DNA from 2 places in the Streptomyces flavofungini genome. Region 1 is predicted to be linked to the other one. Evidence: riboswitches for the same ligand, from Rfam matches in the RefSeq annotation. Region 1 holds a riboswitch; the other holds the start of a gene.
The links. A riboswitch is a leader RNA that binds a small molecule or an ion and turns the genes downstream of it on or off. The one in region 1 is predicted to bind glycine.

Region 1 (4,408 bases):
TGGCGCGCTTGAGGCCCTCGCCGCCCATGAGACGCACGTACGCCCAGGAGATCGGCAGGATCCCGGCCGAGCCCCAGGGGGCCGCGGAGATCGGGCCGACGCCCGTCTCAGGGCCCGCGGCGGGCTGCAGCGGGTGGTTGGGCAGGTACGGGGCCAGGTGCTCGCGCACGGCCACCGGACCGACGCCGGGGCCGCCGCCGCCGTGCGGGATGCAGAACGTCTTGTGCAGGTTCAGGTGCGAGACGTCGCCGCCGAAGTGGCCGGGCTTGGCGAGGCCCACCAGGGCGTTGAGGTTGGCGCCGTCGACGTAGACCTGGCCGCCCGCGTCGTGCACCTGCGCGCAGATGTCGGCGACGTGCTCCTCGAAGACGCCGTGCGTCGACGGGTAGGTGATCATCAGGACGGCGAGCTGGTCGCGGTGCTGCTCGATCTTGGCCCGCAGGTCCTCGACGTCGATCTCGCCGTCGTCCGCGGTCTTCACGACGACGACCTTCATCCCGGCCATCACGGCGCTCGCGGCGTTGGTGCCGTGCGCGGAGGACGGGATCAGGCAGACGGTCCGCTGGTCGTCGCCGTTGGCGCGGTGGTAGCCGCGGACCGCGAGCAGTCCGGCGAGCTCGCCCTGGGAACCGGCGTTGGGCTGCAGCGACACCTTGTCGTACCCGGTGACCTCGGCGAGCCGCTCCTCCAGCTCCCGGATCAGCGTCAGGTAGCCCTGCGCCTGCTGGGCGGGCGCGAAGGGGTGCAGCTGGCCGAACTCCGGCCAGGTGACCGGCTCCATCTCCGTGGTGGCGTTGAGCTTCATGGTGCAGGAGCCCAGCGGGATCATGCCGCGGTCGAGCGCGTAGTCCCGGTCGGCGAGGCGGCGCAGGTAGCGCAGCATCGCGGTCTCGGAGCGGTACTGGTGGAACACGGGGTGCGTGAGGAAGTCGTCGGAGCGCAGCAGTCCGGCGGGCAGACTGTCCGCGACGGACGCGTCGAGCGCCTCGACGTCGGCCTCGACGCCGAACGCGGTCCAGATCGCGGAAAGCTGCGTCCGCGTCGTGGTCTCGTCGCACGCGAAGGACACCTGGTCGGCGTCCACGAGGTGGATGTTCACGCCGCCCTCGCGGGCCGCGGTCACGACGTCGGCGGCCTTGCCCGGCACGCGGACGGTCAGCGTGTCGAAGTACGCCTCGTGCACGACCTCGACGCCCCCGGCCTTGAGGCCCGCGGCGAGGATCGTCGCGTACCGGTGGGTGCGCCGCGCGATCGCCTTGAGGCCCTCGGGCCCGTGGTAGACGGCGTACATCCCGGCCATGACGGCGAGCAGCACCTGGGCCGTACAGATGTTGCTGGTCGCCTTCTCGCGGCGGATGTGCTGCTCACGGGTCTGCAGCGCGAGCCGGTAGGCCTTGTTGCCGTCGGCGTCGACGGACACGCCCACGAGGCGGCCCGGGAGGCTGCGGGCGAACTTCTCGCGCACCGCCATGTAGCCGGCGTGCGGGCCGCCGAAGCCCATCGGGACGCCGAAGCGCTGGGTGGTCCCGACGGCGATGTCCGCGCCGAGCTCGCCGGGCGAGGTGAGCAGCGTGAGCGCCAGCAGGTCGGCGGCCACAGAAACGATTGCTCCCAGGTCGTGGGCCTGGTCGATGAGCGCCTTGATGTCCCGTACGGCACCGGAGGCGCCCGGGTACTGGATCAGCACGCCGACCACGCCGCGCTCGGCGACATCGGCCGGAATGCCGTCCGTCAGGTCCGCGACGACGACCTCGACGCCGGTCGGCTCGGCCCGGGTCCGGATCACGGCGACGGTCTGCGGCAGCACGTCGGCGTCGACGAGGAAGACGCCGTTCTTGACCTTGCCCAGGCGCCGGGAGAGCGCCATGGCCTCGGCGGCGGCGGTGCCCTCGTCGAGCAGGGAGGCGCCGGAGGTGGGCAGTCCGGTCAGGTCGGCGACGACGGTCTGGAAGTTGAGCAGCGCCTCCAGACGGCCCTGCGAGATCTCCGGCTGGTAGGGCGTGTACGCCGTGTACCACGCCGGGTTCTCCATCACGTTCCGCAGGATGACCGGCGGCGTGAACGTGCCGTAGTAGCCGAGCCCGATCATCGAGTCGAGCACCTGGTTGCGGTCGGCGAGGGAACGCAGCTCGGCCAGGACCTCGGCCTCGGTCCGCGCGCCGGGCAGCTCGAGGGCCTCGGCGTTCTTGATCACATCCGGCACCGCGGCGGCCGTCAGCTCGTCGAGCGAGCCATACCCGACCTGGGCGAGCATCTTGGCGCGGGCTTCTGCATCGGGTCCGATGTGCCGCTGTTCGAAGGGGATTCCCTGCTCCAGCTGCGAGAGCGGAGTACGAGGAGTGGCGGTCATTGCGGAGGCCTCCTGGTCTGACACGACCTGCGAGGGGCACCACGGCGCGGGTACCCGGACGGCCTCCCCCTCTGTCATCTCAACCTGAGAGCTTCACAGCACCGCCCGAGGGCAGCGCTGCTTTCACCGTCGGTGAGGAAGGGTTCCGAACGTGCCCGCCCGACGCCCGCCCTGCTTTCCAGAGTGACCTCGTCCGTGCGGTACATGGGCCTGAGAGATTCCGGGGAGGAGTTGCTCCTTCGGCGCCTCCGGTGCTGCCACCGAAGAGCTCTCCCGCACGGGGTCAACAGCCACTTGTCAGCCTACCAGCGAGGACCGCGACCGATCCCTCGAGTGGCCGCCCGCCTCGATGTGCTCTTTCGTAGTGGTGACGAGCGAATTCTGGACGAGCACGTGAGAGTACGTACGAGTGCGGACGAGCTGGCACAAGCACGCACAAGCAGGTACGAGCACGCACGACTCGCGACCAGTTGGAGGGCCCGTGCAGACCGACATCGATCCGCGCAACCTGATCGGCCGCAAAGCGTTCGACCGCGACGGGGCCAAGATCGGCACAGTCGACGAGGTCTATCTCGACGATGCCACCGGTGCGCCGGAGTGGGCGGCCATACGGACGGGGCTGTTCAGCAGGGATGCCTTCGTCCCCCTCGAACCCAGCGAGCTGGTCAACGACGGCACCCTCCGGGTCCCCTTCGAACGCTCCCTGATCAAGGACGCCCCGGACTTCGGCGTCGGCCGCCACCTGTCCCCGGAGCAGGAACTCCAGCTCTACCGCCACTACGGCCTGGACCTGGCCCCGCCGCCGCCCCCACCGGACGCGGACTTCGGTCAGACGTCCACGTAGCCGAGGGGGTCTGTGCGGGCCCAGGGCGGCTGCGTGGGCCGGGGGCGGTTGCGCAGGCCGAGGCGGCTGGGCCCGGGGGCGTCCATGGAGCCGAGGGCTTGGAGACTCGGTCAGCGGCTCAGCCGGGCCCTTCCCGGCCAAACCCGGCCCGGCTCGGTCCAGCCCGGCCCGGCTCGGTCCAGCCCGGCCCGGCTCGGCTCAGCTCGGCCCGGCTGGGCGCCGTCCGTGGCTTGCCCCCTCCGCAGGTCGTGGGGTCACGCAGGCCGTGGGGGCTCACACCGACCGTGAATCCACACAGGTCGCGGCCAGGGCGGACGCCTCCACGCCCTCCACGCCCTCCGCCACCTCCGCCACCTCCGCCACCAACGGCAACGGATCCGACGGCTCCAGGTCCGGATCATCCGTCCGGAACGTCCGCACCCGCCCCGGCGCCGACCCCGGCGTCTCGAACCGCACCGTCACCCGCCCCAGACCGCTCCCCTGCACCCACCCCGCCCCGTGCACCGCATGCCGCACGTCGTGCCCGGCCGACCACCTGCGGTCGGCCAACGACGCGGACTCCCCGCCCCCGCTCTCACCGCCACCAGGCACCCCGCCGAGCCCGCCACCACCAGACTCACCCCCGCCCCCGGCGCCCTCGCGCCCGCCCCCGTCCAGCGCCCCGACCTCAGCCCCGTCCCCGCCCTCATCCACGGCCCCCTGCCAGGCGCCCGCCTCACCCCCCACCTCACCCTGAGCACCCGCCTCGCCCGCACTGCCCCCCGCGCCCGCCCCATCCGCATCGGCCTGCGCCTGGGCTTGGGCTTGGGCGAACAGATCCTCCTGCGTGTAGTCCGCAAGACCGCTCACCCCGACCCCCAGCAAGCGCACCCCACCCGTCGTGTCCACGGACTCAAGGAGCCGCGCCGCCGCCTCCCGCACCACGCCGGGGTCGTCCGTGGGTCCGCGCAGCGTCTCGGAGCGCGTCAGGGTGGAGAAGTCGAAGCGCCGCACCTTCAGCACGATGGTCCGCCCGGAGTGCCCCGCCTCCCGCAGCCGCCGCACGCACCGGTCGGCGAGCCGCGCCACCTCCGTCCGGACCCGCACCCGGTCGTGGATGTCCACGTCGTAGGTGTCCTCGACGCTGACCGACTTGGTGTCCCGCTCGGCCACCACGGGCCGCTCGTCCCGCGCCAGCGCCATGGCGTACAGCGACCCGCCGTGCGCCTTCCCCA
Region 2 (4,408 bases), 5.1 Mb from region 1:
CGTACGGCACCGGGTTCGGGTGCAGCCCGGCGGCGACGAGACCGGCGAAGTGCGCCATGTCGACCCACAGGTAGGCGCCGACCTCGTCGGCGATCCGGCGGAACTCGGCGAAGTCCAGCCGGCGCGGGTAGGCGGACCAGCCCGCGATGATCACCTTGGGGCTGTTCTCCTTGGCCAGGCGCTCGACCTCGGCCATGTCGACCAGGCCGGCCTCGTCCACGTGGTAGGCGACCACGTTGAACTGCTTGCCGGAGAAGTTCAGGCGCATGCCGTGGGTGAGGTGGCCGCCGTGCGCCAGGTCCAGGCCGAGGATCGTGTCGCCGGGCTTGGCGATGGCGAAGAGGGCGGCCTGGTTGGCGGAGGCGCCGGAGTGCGGCTGGACGTTGGCGTACTCGGCGCCGAACAGGTCCTTGACCCGGTCGATGGCGATCTGCTCGGTGACGTCGACGTGCTCGCAGCCGCCGTAGTAGCGGCGGCCGGGGTAGCCCTCGGCGTACTTGTTGGTGAGGACCGTGCCCTGGGCCTCCATGACGGCGACCGGAGCGAAGTTCTCCGAGGCGATCATTTCCAGGGTGGACTGCTGGCGGACGAGCTCGGCGTCGACAGCGGCGGCGACGTCCGGGTCGAGCTCGTGGAGAGGGGTGTTCATAAGCGACATCGGAAGATCAGTCCTTACGCCGTGGTCAGCTGCCTGCGAACGCGGTGTACTCGTCGGCGGAGAGCAGGTCGCCCGGCTCCTGTGCGACGCGCACCTTGAACAGCCAGCCGCCCTCGAAGGGCGCCGAGTTCACCAGGGACGGGTCGTCCACGACGTCCTGGTTGGCCTCGACGACCTCGCCGCTGACCGGCGAGTACAGGTCGCTGACCGACTTCGTCGACTCCAGCTCGCCGCAGGTCTCGCCCGCGGTCACCGTGTCGCCGACGGACGGCAGGTCGGCGTAGACGACGTCACCGAGCGCGTTGGCCGCGAATTCGGTGATGCCGATCGTGGCCACACCGTCCTCGGTGGCCGACAGCCACTCGTGCTCCTTGCTGTAACGCAGCTGCTGGGGGTTGCTCATGGCGTGAATTCTCCTGTACGCGGGCGAGTGCTGATGAACGTGGTCTTACGGACTGAGACGGGCGGGTGTCACCACGGGCGCCGACGGGACGCGGGAGGCGTCCGACGGCGGCGCGGAACACCGCCGCCGGGCTACTTCTGGCGCTTGTAGAACGGCAGCGCGACGACCTCGTACGGCTCGTGCGTACCGCGGATGTCCACACCCACGCCCGCCGTGCCGGGGGCGGCGTGCGCCGCGTCGACGTACGCCATCGCGATCGGCTTGCCCAGGGTCGGGGACGGCGCGCCCGAGGTGACCTCGCCGATGACCTGGCCGTCGGCGACCACGCTCATGCCCGCGCGCGGGACCCGGCGGCCCTCGGCGACCAGGCCCACCAGCTTGCGCGGGGGCGCGGCCTCGGCGCGCTCGGCGGCCGCGCGCAGCGCCTCGACGCCCACGAAGTCGTCCGCGTGCGACGTCTTCTCGAACTTCACGACCCGCCCCAGACCGGCGTCGAACGGCGTGAGGGCCGTCGTCAGCTCGTGCCCGTACAGCGGCATGCCCGCCTCCAGGCGCAGTGTGTCGCGGCAGGACAGGCCGCAGGGGATCAGGCCGGCCGGGGCACCGGCCTCGGTCAGCGCCCGCCACAGCCCCTCGGCGTGCTCGGGGGCCACGAACAGCTCGAAACCGTCCTCGCCGGTGTAGCCCGTGCGGGCGATCAGGGCGGGGACGCCCGCGACGGTGCCGGGCAGGCCCGCGTAGTACTTCAGGCCGTCGAGGTCGGCGTCCGTGACCGCCTTCAGGATGCCGGGGGACTCCGGTCCCTGGACGGCGATGAGGGCGTAGGCGTCGCGGTCGTCGCGGACCTGGGCGTCGAAGCCGGCGGCGCGCTCGGTCAGCGCGTCGAGCACGACCTGGGCGTTGCCTGCGTTGGCGACGACCATGTACTCGCTCTCGCCGAGGCGGTAGACGATCAGGTCGTCGAGGATGCCGCCGTCGGCCTGACAGATCATGGTGTAGCGGGCGCGGCCGACACCGACGGAGCCGATGTTGCCGACGAGCGCGTGGTTGAGCAGGTCCACCGCCGCGGGGCCGGAGACCGTGATCTCGCCCATGTGGGAGAGGTCGAAGAGGCCGGCGCGGGTGCGGACGGCGTTGTGCTCGTCGCGCTCGCTGGCGTACCGCAGCGGCATGTCCCAGCCCGCGAAGTCGGTCATGGTCGCACCGAGCTCGCGATGCAGGGCATCCAAGGCAGTGTGGCGTGAGGTATTGCTCATCAGTACTGGCTCCCGGGGCATGACGGGCGAGGTCGATCCTCCCCATCTGTCATCGAACCTGAGAGGTTCACCACGTCCCGTGCGTATGACGGGGCATGACTTGCACCTTGGGTGGAGCCGCCCCTGTGACCGGTGTGACCGGGGATCGACCCGCTTTTCAGATGTGCCTCGCCCGCGCGGTACGGGGCCTGAGAGATTCAAGGGAGGAACTTGCTCCTTCGGCGCCCCGGGACGACGTCCGCCTCGATGTGCGGTCACGTCTCCGGGAACTCTCCCGCGCGGATTCAAGCGGCCGGTATGGAGTTGGCGCGCACATCATTGCACGCGCCCCCGCTTCACGACAGCAGCAACTTCTTCACGACGGCGGCATCCGCGGAATGCCCTTGTGCGGCATTACCGTCTCTTTACACTCAACGGAGAAGTACTGGGGATGAGTGACGTGACCAGCATGGGGAGGCCGATCACGGTGCACAGGAGCGGTGCTTATGCGACCACCACGGGTGCGGCGCCGCCCGGGAGCGACGTGGTGCCGCCGCAACCCGGTGCGCCCGTGCGCGAGAGCCTCGGGTACTTCCCCCGGCCCGTCGTGCGCGACCTCAGGGACCGGGGCCGGCGCGGCCCGCGCCGCCTGGTGTTCGCCGCGCACGACGTCGTGGTCGTGTCCGGGCTGCCCGGCAGCGGCAAGTCCACGCTGATGCGGCGCGCGGTGGCGGGGCCGCGCGTGGACTCCCAGGACACCCGGGACCGCTGGGCGGCCCGGATGCCCCGGCTCCTGCCGTACGCCCTCTACCGCCCCCTGGTCCGCCTCGCGCACTACGCGGGCCTGCGCCGGGCGCTGCGCTCCGGCGCGGGCGTCGTCGTGCACGACTGCGGCACGCAGCCGTGGGTGCGCCGCTGGCTGGCCCGCGCGGCCGCCCGGCGCGGCGCGACCCTGCACCTGCTCCTGCTCGACGTGCCCGTCGAGGTCGCCCTGCACGGGCAGCGGGAGCGCGGCCGGGGGGTGTCCCGGTACGCCTTCGCTCGGCACCGCAGGACGGTCGGCCACCTCGTCCGCGCCGCCGAGCGGGGCGAGCTGCCGCGGGGCTGCGGTTCGGCGGTGCTCCTGGACCGGGAGGCGGCGGGGGCGCTGCGGGAGATCGGGTTCGGGGGCTGAGGGGGCTGAGGGGGGTGTGCTGTGGGACTCCCGGTTAGGGTCGGGCCCGCAGCACAGGAGTACGGCAGAGCGCAGAGCAGGGGTCGAGGACATATGAACTATCCGGGGGACTACCCGGGGGGCGTCCCGGGCGGCATTCCGGCACAGGGGCCGGAGCAGGGGCACCCGTACGGACATCCGCAGGTCGGCCACCCCCTGGGCGACCCTCAGGGCTACCCGCAGGGCGATCTCCAGAGCCACCCGCAGGGCGATCTTCAGAGCCATCCGCTGGGCGAGTCGCACGGCCATCCGCACGAGGGCTGGCCCGCCAACGAGCTGGAGGAGGTCCTGGCCGCGTCGCTCGGCGCCCCGCCGTCGGACGCGGTGGGCGCCCGCATCGTCGAGACGCTGGGGCGCGGCCGGGTCTGGGTCCCGCTCCCGTCCGGCGGCGGCCCCGACCAGGGCACGCTCGACCTGCCCACACTGGAGATCGACGGCCAGGCGTACGTCCCCGTCTTCACGTCCGAGCAGCAGTTCCAGCAGGTCACGGGGGGCCGGATGAGCTGGGCGGTGGCGCCCGCGGTGGAGTTCGCACGCGGTCTTCAGCCGCAGCTCGGCATCGTCCTGAACCCGGAGGGCACGGTCGCCGTGCCGCTGCCGCCGCCCGCGGTGGCAGCGCTGTGCCGGGTGGGGCGCACGGAGCTGGACGGCCCCACGACGGGTGGCCGGGTCCGCCTCTTCGAGCCGGACTGGAAGGAGGACCCGGTCGACTTCCTGGGCGCCGCGTCCCGCGAGTTCCAGGCGACCGGGGTGGTCCTGACGGCCCGCCGCTGCCTGGCCAGCGTCGAGGGCGAGGACCCGTCCCTGTTCGTGGGCGTGGAACTCTCCTCCTGGGAGGGCGATGCCCGCGACGCCCCCATGCAGGCCCTGGCCCGAGCCCTCACCGAGGTCCCGCCGGC

Region 2: it holds a riboswitch for glycine, as region 1 does, so the genes downstream of both, gcvT (glycine cleavage system aminomethyltransferase GcvT) here and gcvP (aminomethyl-transferring glycine dehydrogenase) in region 1, are expected to answer to the same signal.

The regions. Positions count from the first base shown of each region.
Region 1 is NZ_CP128846.1:7,978,225-7,982,632, reverse strand. It holds gene gcvP (aminomethyl-transferring glycine dehydrogenase) at 1-2,350, opposite strand, end outside; glycine riboswitch at 2,539-2,636, opposite strand; gene QUY26_RS34335 (PRC-barrel domain-containing protein) at 2,832-3,194, shown strand; gene QUY26_RS34330 (DNA polymerase IV) at 3,468-4,408, opposite strand, start outside.
Region 2 is NZ_CP128846.1:2,840,479-2,844,886, reverse strand. It holds gene glyA (serine hydroxymethyltransferase) at 1-658, opposite strand, end outside; gene gcvH (glycine cleavage system protein GcvH) at 684-1,061, opposite strand; gene gcvT (glycine cleavage system aminomethyltransferase GcvT) at 1,193-2,317, opposite strand; glycine riboswitch at 2,354-2,484, opposite strand; glycine riboswitch at 2,485-2,604, opposite strand; gene QUY26_RS11140 (AAA family ATPase) at 2,748-3,470, shown strand; gene QUY26_RS11135 (enhanced serine sensitivity protein SseB) at 3,564-4,408, shown strand, end outside.